DNA from 2 places in the Rhizobium sp. CFBP 13726 genome. Region 1 is predicted to be linked to the other one. Evidence: riboswitches for the same ligand, from Rfam matches in the RefSeq annotation. Region 1 holds a riboswitch; the other holds the start of a gene.
What was found. A riboswitch is a leader RNA that binds a small molecule or an ion and turns the genes downstream of it on or off. The one in region 1 is predicted to bind cobalamin.

Region 2: it holds a riboswitch for cobalamin, as region 1 does, so the genes downstream of both, IFT66_RS21105 (CbtB domain-containing protein) here and IFT66_RS09745 (ABC transporter substrate-binding protein) in region 1, are expected to answer to the same signal.

What each region holds. Positions count from the first base shown of each region.
Region 1 is NZ_JACYUU010000002.1:554,133-561,283, reverse strand. It holds gene IFT66_RS09755 (GcvT family protein) at 1-1,514, shown strand, start outside; gene ftsZ (cell division protein FtsZ) at 1,590-2,585, opposite strand; cobalamin riboswitch at 2,879-3,073, shown strand; gene IFT66_RS09745 (ABC transporter substrate-binding protein) at 3,199-4,206, shown strand; gene IFT66_RS09740 (iron chelate uptake ABC transporter family permease subunit) at 4,288-5,319, shown strand; gene IFT66_RS09735 (ABC transporter ATP-binding protein) at 5,316-6,101, shown strand; gene IFT66_RS09730 (tetrahydrofolate dehydrogenase/cyclohydrolase catalytic domain-containing protein) at 6,108-6,968, opposite strand; gene IFT66_RS09725 (hypothetical protein) at 6,971-7,151, opposite strand, start outside.
Region 2 is NZ_JACYUU010000006.1:53,148-60,298, reverse strand. It holds gene cobN (cobaltochelatase subunit CobN) at 1-1,092, opposite strand, end outside; gene cobW (cobalamin biosynthesis protein CobW) at 1,114-2,151, opposite strand; gene IFT66_RS21110 (DUF1636 family protein) at 2,148-2,576, opposite strand; cobalamin riboswitch at 2,679-2,905, opposite strand; cobalamin riboswitch at 2,963-3,163, shown strand; gene IFT66_RS21105 (CbtB domain-containing protein) at 3,201-3,377, shown strand; gene IFT66_RS21100 (CbtA family protein) at 3,392-4,156, shown strand; gene cobO (cob(I)yrinic acid a,c-diamide adenosyltransferase) at 4,153-4,767, shown strand; gene IFT66_RS21090 (cobyric acid synthase) at 4,771-6,228, shown strand; gene cbiB (adenosylcobinamide-phosphate synthase CbiB) at 6,212-7,151, opposite strand, start outside.

The DNA of each region.
Region 1 (7,151 bases):
CCTCCTGCGGCGAAAGCCAGAAGGTGCGCGGGCTCTGGTACTGCGTTGCCATCTGGGTCAAGGACGGCCCAGCCTATGGCAAGCTGATCGCCGACTGGATGACCGATGGCCGCACCGAGATCGACCACAACTCGATCGATTACGCGCGCTTCTATCCGCATCAGCTGACGGAAGAGTTCATCGAGGGCCGCACCTTCGAGGCTGCCCAGAAGATCTATTTCCCGGCCGTTCATCCGCGCGAACCCTATGCGACGGGCCGCGGCGCCAAGCGCTCGCCGTTCCACGATCGCGAAAAGGAACTGGGCGGTTACTTCATGGAGCTCGGCGGCTGGGAGCGTGCCCACGGTTACGCCGCCAACGAGCATCTGCTGGAGAAATACGGCGACCGGGTTCCGACGCGCGAAAACGAGTGGGACAGCCGCCACTTCTGGCGCGTGTCGAATGCCGAGCATCTGGCGATGAGCGAGGATTGCGGCATCGTCAACCTCTCGCATTTCCACATGGTCGATATAGAGGGGCCCGATCATGTCGAGCTGCTCGAATGGCTGTGTGCGGCCAAGATCGGCGGCGACGGCAATATCGGTAAGGGCATCTACACCCACTTCCTCGACGACGAGGGCATGGTGCGGGCCGATTTCACCGTCTTCCGCCTGGCTGATCGCGGCCGTCTCGTCAACGGCGCCGATGCCGGGCCGCGGGACCTGCTCTACATGAAGCGTGTCGCGCAGGATCGTGGCCTCGACGTCACCATTACCGATGTCTCGGAAAAGTTCATCACCATCGGCATCTGGGGCCCGAACGCTCGCGAAAACCTCAAGAAGGTCGTGGCCGACCCTGAAGGTCTCGATGTCGAGAACTTCGCCTTCGCCGCGATCAAGCCGATCGAGATCGCCGGCAAGCATGTCACGGCGTTCCGCATCTCCTATGTGGGCGAGCAGGGCTGGGAACTGCATATGAAATACGAGGACGGCGTTGCCGTCTGGGATGCGCTGCGTGCCACCGGCGTGATGGCCTTCGGCGTCGAGACCTATGCCAACTCACGCCGCCTGGAAAAGAGCCTGCGCCTGCAGAACGGCGATCTCCTGACCCAGTACAACCTGATCGAGGCCGATCTTGCCCGTCCGAAGGTCAAGGAAGCGGATTTCTGCGGCAAGGCGAAACATCTCGAATACAAGGCCCGCGACCATCAGCCGGCGATGCTCTGCACGCTCGTGATGACCGACAATGTCGATGCGTCCGGTGTCGCCCGCTATCCGGTCGGCTCGCTGCCGGTGATGGATCCGGACACGGGCGAGGTTCTAATCGACGACCTTGGACGGCGTTCCTATACGACCTCGATCGCCTACGGCCCGACCATCGGCCGGAACATCGCGCTCGCCTATCTGCCCTGGTCGCATTGCCAGGTCGGCCGGAAACTGACGGTGGATTATTTCAACGAGGCCTTCCCGGTGGAAGTCGCAGCGGTCGGTTACAAGCCGCTCTATGATCCTGAGAACCTCAAGCCGAGAAGCTGACCGGCTTCGGGTCCGACAAACAAAAAACGCTCCGCGGATATCCACGGAGCGTTTTTTTATTGGCTGAGTCTGGTCTTAGTACTGCGCAGTAGAGGACGAAGAGCCCTGCTGGTTGCCGTTGAGGCCGGTTGCGACGACCGACACGCGGAACTTGCCGTCGAGGTTCTTGTCGAAGATCGCGCCGACGACGATGTCGGCCTCGGCTTCGACTTCGTCACGGATGCGGCTCGCAGCTTCATCGACTTCGAACAGTGTCATGTCGGTACCGCCTGAGATCGAGATGAGCACGCCCTTGGCGCCCTTCATCGAGATGTCGTCGAGCAGCGGATTGGCGATTGCGGCTTCGGCGGCGATCAGCGCGCGGCCATCGCCGGATGCCTCGCCGGTTCCCATCATCGCACGACCCATGCCCTTCATCACCGATTTCACGTCGGCGAAGTCGAGGTTGATCAGGCCTTCCTTGACGATCAGGTCGGTGATGCAGCTGACGCCCGAAAAAAGCACGCGGTCCGCGATCATGAAGGCGTCGGCGAAGCTGGTCTTGGCGTCGGCAATGCGAAACAGGTTCTGGTTCGGAATGACGATGACCGTATCGGCGGCTTCACGCAGGGCTTCGATACCCTCGTTGGCCGTCTTCATGCGGCGATGCCCTTCGAACGAGAAGGGTTTTGTGACAACCGCGACCGTCAGGATGCCGGCAGAGCGTGCTGCGCGTGCAATCGCTGGCGCAGCGCCGGTTCCAGTTCCACCGCCCATGCCGGCGGTGACGAAGCACATGTGCGAGCCGGCGAGATGATCCATGATCTCGTCGATCGACTCTTCGGCGGCCGCGCGGCCGATATCCGGCAGCGAGCCAGCACCGAGACCTTCGGTCACCTGCGCACCCAGCTGGATTCGGCGCGACGCCTTGGATGTTGCCAGAACCTGGGCATCCGTATTGGCGGCGATGAATTCCACGCCGTGGAGATTTTCCGTGATCATGTTGTTGATCGCGTTACCGCCACCGCCTCCGACACCGATCACGGTTATCTGCGGTTTCAATTCGGTCAAGCCGCTCTTAATATCCGTCATCTTCGTCTCCTTCAGCTCCTTCCGGTCGTCCCATACCAGAAGGACGGCGAATCGCCCCGCAGGCTATCTGTCCGCAAGGTCATAGACCAGAGCGCTGTCAGGCCAAAGAGGCAGGAGTAGGGTGAGGGCGATGTCATCGCAATTTAATGTACAGCATCCCTGAATTGAGCGCCTCACGACGGTCGCGACCAATCCAAAATAGACCGTTGCGTAAATTGGTATGTTATATTATTACATTCGGCAACGGCAGAGATCGCGCGGGGATCGCTCTGGACAAGCATCGGCGTGTTCCCTATCAGTTGGGGCGCTACGGTTCTGCAATCGCAGATGAAAAGGGAATGCGGTGAGGCTTTCGGGCCAAGTCCGCGACTGCCCTCGCAACTGTAAGCGGCGAGCCAGCCATCGATACCACTGATCATCCGATCGGGAAGGCGATGGAAGGCGTTCGAGCCGCAAGTCAGGAGACCTGCCGTGGCATGGACAACCAACACCGGACGAGGGGTTCCGGCAGGGAGATGATTATGACGCAAGCAATGCGCTCGTGCGCCATGTCGACGTCGAGCCGTTCTGCGGCCTCGTCCTGCCCTTTTTTCCGATCACCAAAGGACAGGACATGAAGTCAGGGCTTATCGCCGCCTTAGTTGCGGCACTTCCCACATTCGCCTTTGCCGCGCCGACCAGCTACCCGCTGACGATCGAGAATTGCGGCCGCCCCGTCACGTTCGAAAAAGCGCCCGAGAAGATCGTTTCGATCGGTCAGGGCATGACCGAAGTGCTTTATTCGCTCGGGTTGGCCGAGAAGGTGGCGGGCACTGCCGTCTGGGTCGGGCCGGTGCTTTTGCCCTATGCCGGAGTTGATGCGAAGATCAAACGGCTTGCCGACAACGACCCGAGCTTTGAATCGGTCGTCAGTCTCGAACCGGATCTGGTCGCTGCGGAGTTCGAGTGGCATGTCGGGCCGATGGGATCCGTCGGCAAGCGCGAGCAGTTTTCCGATCTCGGCATCAACACCTATGTCTCGCCCGCCGATTGCGTCGCGAAGACCAATGTCGATGGCGGGGATGGCGTTCGCAACGAACTGTTCAAGATGGACCTGATCTACCGCGAAATTTCAGAGCTTTCGAAGATCTTCGATGTCGAGGATAAGGGTACCGCCCTGATCGCAGACCTGAAACGGCGCGAAGCCGCAGCCGTCGCATCGATCAAGGGCGCGGAGACGAAGAACCTGCCGATCGTCTTCTGGTATTCCAGCAAGGAAACCAAGGGCGATGCCTTTATCGCCGGCAAGAACAGCGCACCGGCCTACATCCTTCAAACGATCGGCGCCCGCAATGTGGTGACGACGGAAGAAGAATGGCCGCTGGTGGGCTGGGAAACGATTGCTGAGGCCAACCCCTCCGTCATCGTCGTCGCCACCATGGACCGTCGCCGCTATGCCGCGGATGATCCGGCCGTGAAGATCAAGTTCCTCGAAACCGATCCCGTCGTCAGCCAGCTGGACGCTGTGAAAAACAGACGTTTCGTGATGATGGACGCCCAGTCGATGAACCCGACGATCCGCACGATCGAGGGCATCGAGACACTCGCCCGGGACATCCAGTCCTTCGGCCTTGCGAACTAGGGTGCGGCGGGAGATGATATCTTTCCCTTTTTCCGCCATCGTCGATGAGGCGAATTTGCCCGACCTGCCCAGGCGCCCCAAGTGACGCGATCCCGTATCGGACGTTGGGCGCTAGGTGCCGCAGGCGTGTTCCTGGTGCTCTCAGCGCTTCTCGTCGCCATCGTCGCCGGTGTGGCGATCGGTGAGATGACCATTCCCATGGAGACGACGATTGCGGCGGTGACGAACCGGCTCGGTCTGACCGCCATGGCACTGCCGCGCATCCAGGAAGCGGTGATCTGGGATTATCGCCTGTCACGGTCGCTGGTCGCGGCGTTTTGCGGCGCCGGACTGGCGCTGTCGGGGGCGATCCTGCAGTCGCTGCTGCGGAACTCGCTGGCCGAACCCTATGTTCTCGGCATTTCGGCTGGAGCATCGACCGGTGCGGTCAGCGTCATGCTGCTCGGGTTTGGCGCGGGCGCGATCTCGCTTTCCGCCGGAGCCTTTGTCGGCGCGCTGATCGCCTTTGTCTTCGTGGTGATGCTGTCGAGCGGACGCCAGACGGCGGACCGGACCATTCTTGCCGGGGTTGCCGCCTCGCAATTGTTCAATGCGCTCACCTCCTACATTGTCTCGACCTCTGCCAATGCCGAACAGGCGCGCAGCGTGATGTTCTGGCTGCTCGGCAGCCTTGCCGGCGTCCGCTGGCCGGAGGTGACGCTGGCTGCATCGGTCGTCACCATCGGGCTCATCGTCTGCATCTGGCATGCGCGAGCGCTCGATGCGTTTACCTTCGGCGAGGATGCGGCCCGTTCGCTCGGCATCGCCGTCCGGCGGGTCCGCGTGGTGCTGCTGCTCGTCACGGCGCTGATGACGGCGACGATCGTCAGCATGGTGGGTGCGATCGGCTTTGTCGGGCTGGTCATCCCGCATGCGGCCCGGTTTATCGTCGGTCCCGGCCATATCCGGCTTCTGCCAGCCTGTGCGCTGATCGGAGCGTTGTTCATGGTGCTCGCCGATATCGTGTCGCGCATCGTTATCGCACCGCAGATCCTGCCGATCGGGGTGGTGACGGCGCTGGTCGGCGTTCCCTTCTTCTGCGTCATTCTCTACCGGGCAAGGAGGGTCGCATGACAACCGATCCCGTCTCCGCCCCGGTCTTGGCCGCAACCGCCGTCCGGTGGCTTGCCGGGCGCAAGGTGATCGTCGATGAAGTGACGGTTTCGGTCGATGAGGGCCGGACGCTCGGGTTGATCGGGCCTAATGGTTCCGGCAAGTCGTCACTGATCCGACTGCTGGCGGGTCTGAGGGCGCCCGCCGCCGGCAAGGTCACGCTCGACGGAAAGCCGATGAGCGGTTTCGCACGACGCGAGCTCGCCCGGCGCGTTTCCGTTGTCGAACAGCATTCGGCAACCGAAGCAAATGTCACCGTCATCGACGTGGTCCGGCTTGGACGCACGCCATACCGGTCGGCGCTGTCGCCGTGGACGCAAGAGGACGACCGGATCGTGACCGAAGCCTTGGTGCGCGTCGGGCTGGATGATCGCTGCGAGCAGTTCTGGCATACGCTGTCGGGGGGAGAGCGTCAGCGCGTGCAGTTGGCCCGGGCGCTCGCACAGTCGCCGTCGGTGCTGATCCTCGACGAACCCACCAACCATCTCGACATCCAGCACCAGATCGACATCCTGCGGCTCGTCTCGGAGCTGCCGCTGACGACGGTCGTCGCGATCCACGATCTCAACCTCGCCGCCCGGTTCTGCGATGTGATCGCCGTGCTTTCGGAGGGACGGCTGGTCGCCTGCGGTTCGCCTACCGATATTCTGACCGAGCAGATGATCGCCGACGTGTTCGGCGTTGAAGCCCATGTTTCGACATCACCGCATCACGGCCGGCTGCATATCCAGTTCCTGATGTGAGCCAGTCTAGGCGGCGGCGATCTGCAGGAGGTTGCGCAAGAGCATCGCACGCGTGAGCGCGCCAACCGAACCGTGCGGCGGTGTCACCCAGCCTGCGACCTCAGCGACATCGGCTGCCACATCCGAGATCATCGATCCATCGGTGCCGTAGCTGATGCCGACGCCGACGACGGCGGCACCGGGCTTGACCATGTCTGCGGTGACGAAACCGGGTTGGCCAAGGGCGGCGATGACGATATCGGCGCGCCTGACGTCCTCGGCGATATCCCGCGAGCCGCTATGCAGCAGGGTCACCGTCGCATCGATTCCCTTGGCCGAGAGGAGCATGGCGAGCGGGCGCCCGACGAGCTGGCCGCGGCCGATGATGGCCACCCGGCGGCCGGCAAGCGGAACGGCATTGCCCTGCAAAAGCGCGAGGATGGCGGCCGGGGTACAGGGCAGGAGGCCCGGCTTTCCCGCCAGAAGGAGGCCGAGGTTTTGCGGATGCAGGCCGTCGATATCCTTGGCCGGCGACACGGCGGTCATCACCTTCGTCTCGTCGATGTCAGGCGGCAGCGGCAGTTGCACCATCTGCCCGTAAATGGCGGGGTCGGCATTGACGGCGGCAATCCGTTCGAGCAGGGCTTCGGTGGTCGTATCCGAGGGAAGGCGCAGGTCGATCGCTTCGATACCGACTTCGGCGCAGTCTGCGTGCTTGCGACCGATATAGGTGGCGCTGGCCGGATCGTCTCCCACCAGCACCGTCACCATCTTCGGCGCAATGCCGCGCGCGCGAAGACCGGCAACCTCTGCTGCCATCTCGCGCCGCAGCCGGGCGGCAAGGGCTTCGCCATCCAGCAGTGTTGCGGTCATTCTCGGCAGGGTCACGCTCATTTCAGACCGATCGAGGGATCGATGAAGCGGTTGGTGACGACCTGATCCGGCTTCACATCCGGATCGGCGCGCTCGTCGAAACGGGGCTTCACCAGTTTGAGCATCTCGGCGACACGGTCCATGTCGAAATCGCCGATCGTCGCGTTGGGGCCGTTGCCGATAATGCCGGTGTCGACC
Region 2 (7,151 bases), on a different contig from region 1:
GGTCTTCATCGCCAGGAAGGCGGCGATCCGGTCTGCGAAGTGTTCGATACGGTCCGGTTCGGGCTGGTTGACGAGATCGGCCGTCTTGTCGCCTGCCTTGAACGAGATCGCGCCGGCAAGGATGCGGCCATCCAGTTCCGGCAGCACGACATGCATGGCAAGGTCGGAAGGGTTGAGGCCGCGGCGGCCTTCCATCCATCCGTCCCGCCGTGTCGTTGCGGTGACCAGCTGGAAGACGGGAATCCCTGAGCGGTCGAAAATCGTGTCGCCGTTGTCGTCGGTCGCACTTGCAAAGGCGGTCGTGGTGAGAATGGCGGCCGGATCGAGCTCTGCGATCGCTTGTTCGACAAAGCCGATGGTGTCCGCATCCTTCAGGCCGCCGACGAACATCGGCATCGGTGCGAACCCGCGGGCGGCCAGCGCCTCGTACATCGCGTCGATCGGGGCCGCATCATTGGCAAGCAAGGTGGAGCGGTAGAACAGGATCGGCAGCCGCTGCGCATCGGGCGGGAAGCCAGCAGTAAGCTCATCTGCGGTCGAGATGCCGTGGCCGGGCTTGTAGAAGCCCCGTTTCGGCATCGGCGTCGCGGTTGGCAAGCTTTGCGTATCGCCGCTTGCCAGCGCATCCAGGCGGCGCGCCAGAAGCTGCATATTGTCCGGCCCGCCTTCGCGGAAGAAGGCGAGAACGTCCATCAGCGTTGCATCGGGCACGGTCGAGGCAGCGGCCAGGCGGTCATCGCTGATGCTGCATTCGCCCGGCAGCATTGCGAGCGGGATCTTCTTGCGCTTCGCCAGCCGCGACAACTGATCGGCGCCATAGGCCCAGCGATCGTAGCCGCCTAGAATGCGCACGAGGATGAAGCGCGCATGGGCCGCGGTCTTTTCGAGCCAGAGATCGACGGACATCGGATGGCGCAGGTCGGAGATATTGGTAAGGCAGAGGCTCGCCTTGCCATTACTCCAACCCGCTGCGATGCCGTTGAGGTCACTGCCGGAAAAAGACAGCACCACCACATCCGCCGGCGACTGGTTGAGGTCGACCGGCTCGATCAGGTCGTCGAGCGACGACGAGGTGGTGGCGAGAATATGCATCCTTTTCCTTCTACAGCCCTCTTATGCCGTCAGCATCTTTTCGATCGCAGCCCGGTCTATGCCTTTTTCGCCGATCACCACGAGGCGGCTCTGACGGCTCTCGCCGGGGCCCCAGGCGCGGTCGAAATAGTGGTTCACGCGTGAACCGACCGCCTGCACCTGAAGGCGCATCGGCTTGTTCGCAACGTCGACAAAACCCTTGATGCGCAAAACGTTTTCCGCTTCCGCCGTGGCGGAAATGCGGGCAGCGAGCTCGTCCGCATCGGCAACGGCTGGAATATCGATGACGAAACTGTCGAAATCGTCGTGATCGTGGTCAAGCTCATCATCGTGATGGGTCTTGCGGTTTTCGATATCGTCCTCGACGGCAAGACCGAGACCGATCAGCACGCTCGGATCGACGGCGCCGTTTGCGGCCGGCACGATCTTCACCGCCCGTGGCAGATGCGCCTGGACACGGCCCTTGGCGGCGGCAAGCGATGCCTGGTCGAGAAGGTCGGTCTTGGTCAGCACAATCATGTCGGCGCAGGCGATCTGGTCCTCGAACACTTCCTCGACCGGATCGTCGTGGTCGATCGAGCTGTCCTGGCTGCGCTGCGCTTCCAGCGCTTCGTGATCGTCGGCAACGCGACCTTGCGCGAGAGCCAGACCATCCACCACGGCAATGACGGCATCCACGGTGACGCGGGCCTTCACGTCCGGCCACTGAAAGGCCTGGACGAGCGGCTTCGGCAGGGCAAGGCCGGAGGTTTCGATCAGGATATGATCGACGCGCGGTTCGCGGGCCAGGATCTGGTCGATCGCCGGAACGAAATCGTCGGCGACGGTGCAGCAGATGCAGCCGTTGGCAAGTTCGATGATGTTGTCATCTGGGCAGCTTTCGATGCCGCAGCTCTTCAACACGTCGCCATCGATGCCAACATCGCCGAACTCGTTGACGATGATCGCGAGCCGCTTGCCCTTGAGGTTTTCGATCAGGTGACGGATCAGCGTGGTCTTGCCGGCACCGAGAAACCCGGTGATGACGGTGCAGGGAACGCGGTCGAATGAAACGCTCATGAAGGCAGGTCCTCGTGGTGCTGGAATGGGGGAATGCGGGCCGTCATGCCCTTGCCGCGAAGGCACATGGGGCGGCCGCGAAGGGGAAGTAGACCGCGCTCGTCGTCAGCCAGCATCATCGCGCCGACCAGGATGTCCTCGACCGTGTCGAGCGACAGATGACCAAAGACATAGGACCAGCCGGAGCGATGGTTGAAGGCAGCACTTGGGCCTTTTTCGCAGTTGGCAAGGCAGGTGACGGGTTTGATGGAGAGCGGTTTGCCGGCGGCCGCCTCGCGAAGTGCCGCCATCAGGCCGATGCCCGGGCGCGCTTCGCTATTGGAAGCCTCGCGACAATTGGTGCAGACGAAAATCGTCACATCCGGCTCGCCGGCAAGGCCGTCTACGGACGCGTCGCGCTCGTCTTTTCGTTCGTCAATCACCATCGTGTCGCACTACCGCCCAAGTCAATAACATCGGGGTGCACGACAGGAAGGCAAGCCTATCCTGCAGAGTGAAAGAAGCTTTTCCGGAGCACCCCGCCCGGAAAGGCACGTTTTCGAACGGCAGGTCTCCTGGCTCGCGGGTCGTCACCATCCGCCTGCCTTCCCGGATTTCTCCAGTGGCTTTCGTGGCAGGATGGCTCGCCGCTTACAGTTGCGGGGGCAGCCGCGGCATTGAACCATGGGATCTTAAAGATGATCCCGGGCTCGCACCGCATTCTCTCTTAGCCCCTACCGTTGCCGGCAAGGGACCGTATCGCAGTCACCTAAGCCTTGTCGCAGGGCAGTGTCAATGTCGCAAAGGCGATTGCCCGTATGGGGAAACCGTCTATAGTGATCACGTCTTTGGTGCCCGAGAGGGCTCATCGAAGGGAATGCGGTGCGACGACATCTTGGCGTCAAACCCGCGGCTGCCCCCGCAACTGTAAGCGGAAAGTCTCTGCTCAACATGCCACTGGAGACATCCGGGAAGGCGGGTCAGAGGCGTTCGATCCGCGAGCCAGGAGACCTGCCGGAGACGATAGGCACAGTGAAAGTCCTCGGGTGGAGGGCAGAAAGACGACGTCCATGGTTACGAACTCTGCTGCCGGTGCAGCCAGCGTTTCCGCATCGAAAATCATTCCTCTTGGCATGACAGCCATACTCGGCCTGTTCATCGTCGGCTTTGTCGGCTTTTCGCATATCGAGGCTGTGCACAATGCGGCTCACGATACGCGACACTCGCTGGCCTTTCCCTGCCACTAAGAGGAATTCCTTAAATGTCGCTGTTTCGAAACATCGTCCTCACGGCGGTGATCGCAGGGCTTTTGTCCGGGCTCCTGATGACCGTGATGCAGAGCTTTTCGGTCGTGCCGCTTATCATCGCGGCAGAGACGTATGAACATGCCGGCAGCAACGGTGCCGGACATAGCCATGCTGCCGCTCCAACCGCCAGCGTTCCAGCACCAACTGCCGCTCAGCATGATCATGCCGAAGAGGCATGGGCGCCGGCCGATGGGATCGAGCGCTTTGCCTACACGACTGCCGCCAATGCGCTCTCTGCCATCGGTTTTGCGCTGGTTGCCATCGCCATTGCCGAAGCACTCGGCGGGTTTGGCGGATGGCGCGGCGGGTTGATGTTCGGCATTGCTGGCTTCCTCACCGTCAGCCTCGCACCCGGCCTCGGTCTGCCGCCGGAACTTCCCGGCATGCCCGTCGCCGAACTCGGACCGCGGCAGATCTGGTGGATCGCGACGGCAGTCTGCACCGCCCTGGCCCTCGGGCTGCTTGCCTATACCCGTTCCGCCCTTCTTGCGGCTCTGGCGATCGTCCTGCTGGTTGCTCCGCACATCATCGGTGCACCGCTGCCGCCGACCCATGACACCGCGGTGCCGATCGAACTGCATGCGCGGTTCGTCAATGCCGTCTACGCGACGAACCTCGTCTTCTGGGCCGCTCTCGGGGCGCTTTGCGGCGTCCTCCGCGAGCGTTTCCGTGCCGGCGAGGCGATTTCGACCACGTCCAAGGAGCTTGCAGTCCGTTGAAGGAAATCGATCAGACCACCGAGCAGCGCCACCGCGCCAAGATGGAGAACCGCAAGGCGGTTCAGGATGCGGAAGTCGCGGAGAAGACCGTCGAGAAGGGTCTCCTCATGGTTCATACCGGCTCCGGCAAGGGCAAATCGACGGCGGCCTTCGGGCTGGCTTTGCGCACGCTTGGCCACAACCGGCGCGTCGGGATCGTGCAGTTCATCAAGGGCGCTTGGTCGACCGGCGAGCAGCCAGCGCTTGCGGTGTTCGGCGACCGCATCGCCTGGCACACGATGGGCGAGGGCTTTACCTGGGAAACCCAGGATCTCAAGCGTGACATCGCCGCTGCCGAGAAGGCCTGGGGCATGGCACTCGAACTGATGGCCGACGAAACGATCGGCCTCGTCATTCTCGACGAACTCAATATCGCCCTGCGTTACGATTATCTCGATCTCGACAAGGTCGTCGCCCAGTTACAGGCGCGCCGGGCGGATCTGCACGTGGTCGTCACCGGCCGTAATGCAAAACCGGCTCTGATCGAGGCGGCGGATCTGGTGACCGAGATGACGCTCGTCAAGCATCACTTCAAGGCCGGTGTCAAAGCCCAGGCCGGCATCGAGTTCTGACGGGTGGTGGCTCGCGCTCTCATGTTTCAGGGGACAGGCTCGGATGTGGGCAAGTCGCTGGTCGTTGCCGGGCTTGCCCGCGTCTTCACGCTGCGTGGCTTAAGTGTCCTGCCCTTCAAGCCGCAGAACATGTCCAACAATGCCGCGGTCACCGCCGATGGCGGCGAAATCGGCCGGGCGCAGGCACTGCAGGCAAGGGCTGCCGGCGTGCCGCTCAGCGTCCATATGAATCCGGTTCTCTTGAAGCCCCAGAGCGAAGTCGGCGCCCAGGTGGTGGTGCAGGGAAGGGTCGAGGGCAATGCCAAGGCGGCCGAATACCAGCTTGTGAAGCCGAGGCTGCTTTCGCGGGTGCTTGAGAGCTTCGAGATCCTGAAAGCCAGGGCGGACCTGGTTCTGGTCGAAGGGGCTGGCAGCGCGTCCGAAATCAACCTTCGCCAGAACGACATTGCCAATATGGGTTTTGCCTGCGCTGCCGATGTGCCGGTGGTTCTGATCGGCGATATCGACCGGGGCGGCGTGATTGCCAGCCTCGCCGGCACGAAACTCGTCATCGATGACGACGACGCGGCCATGATCCACGGCTTTATCGTCAACCGCTTTCGCGGCGATCCGGCATTGTTTGCCGAGGGCATGCGGATAATCGGTGCGTTTACCGGCTGGCAATCGATCGGCCTCTTGCCGCATTTCGCCGATGCGGCTCTCCTGCCGGCAGAAGATGCGCTCGGCCTGACCCAGTCGTTTGCGCGCAAGCCCGGCGCGAAGATGCGTATCGCAGTGCCGATCCTGCCGCATATTTCCAATTTTGATGATCTCGATCCGCTGGAAGCGGAGCCGGATGTCGAGCTCATCAGGGTTCGCCGCGGCGAGGCCATTCCCGGGGACTGCGATCTCGTGCTTCTGGTCGGCTCCAAGGCAACGATCACGGATCTAGCGGCGCTGCGCGAAGCGGGCTTCGATACGGATATCGCCGCCCACCACAGGCGCGGTGGGCGTGTGCTCGGGCTCTGCGGCGGATACCAGATGCTCGGCAGACGGATATCGGATCCGGAGGGATCGGAAGGTCCTCCCGGTTCGGCGGAAGGGCTGGGGCTTCTGGATGTCGAAACCGTGCTTTCGGCCTCAAAGCGGCTGGAGGCTGTCGAGGGCGTCAGCTCCGATGGAATATCCTTCGCCGGCTATGAAATGCATACGGGTCATACCACTGGCGGCGACTGTTCACGTCCGTTTTCGCGCATTGCCGGCGTTCCGGAAGGTGCATCGTCTAGGGATGGCAGGGTGGTCGGTACCTATGTGCACGGACTGTTTTGCGATGACCGGCAGCGTTCGGCCTGGCTGTCGCGTCTCGGCGGTACGGTGTCGGGCCTGAATTACGAAGCAAATGTCGATGCCATTCTCGATCGCCTGGCCGCGCATATGGAGCAGCATCTCGATATCGACGGACTGCTCAAAATTGCCAGATGAGCAGCGCCAGGATGCCGAACAGGCCGATCAGCAGCGCATCCGCCACGCGGGCAAGCTTGAGGGCGCGGGTGATATCGTCGAAATTCAGGTTGGTCCGGTTACCCTCTCCCATGTAGCGGGCTTCGATCATCTGGCCGCCGTAACTGCGGGGACCAGCCAGCGCGATGCCAAGCGCACCCGCCATCGCTGCTTCCGGCCAGCCGGCATTCGGCGAACGATGATGTTTCGCGTCCCGGCGGATCGCACGCATGGCATCGCGGGGCGAGGCGTCCTTGACGAACACAGCGGCCAAAACGAACAGCGCCGCCGTCAGCCGCGACGCCGGCAGATTGATCAGGTCGTCGAACCGGGCCGCGGCCCAGCCGAACGCTTCATGACGCGGCGACCGGTGGCCGATCATGCTGTCGGCGGTATTGGCAGCCTTGTAGGCCGCCCCGCCCGAGAGGCCGCCGATGCCGAGCCAGAAGGCAGGGGCGACGACGCCGTCCGAAAAATTCTCGGCCAGGCTTTCGATCGCAGCACGGCAAACCGCGGCGTCATCGAGCTTTTCCGGATCGCGGCCGACAATCATCGAGACGGCCTTGCGTCCAGCGTCGAGCCCGTTGTAGCGCAAGGCGGTTGCCACGGCTTCCACATGGGTCTCGAGGCTTTTCTGGGCCGGCAGGCTGGCTGCGGCAAGAACGAGAAGGATCGGTCCGAAGGGCAAAAGCATGAGAACGGCGGCAATCGCCAGCGCGGCGGCGACGGTACAGCCGATGAGGACGATGAGCGCGAGAATGCCCATGCGTTTGCGGCTGGCGAAATCATCGCCCTCGCGGTTCCATCGACTGTCGAGTGCCGATATCAGCCGGCCGATCCAGGTGACAGGATGGCCGATGCGTTTGAACAGCCAGTCCGGATAGCCGACGATGCGCTCGGTGATC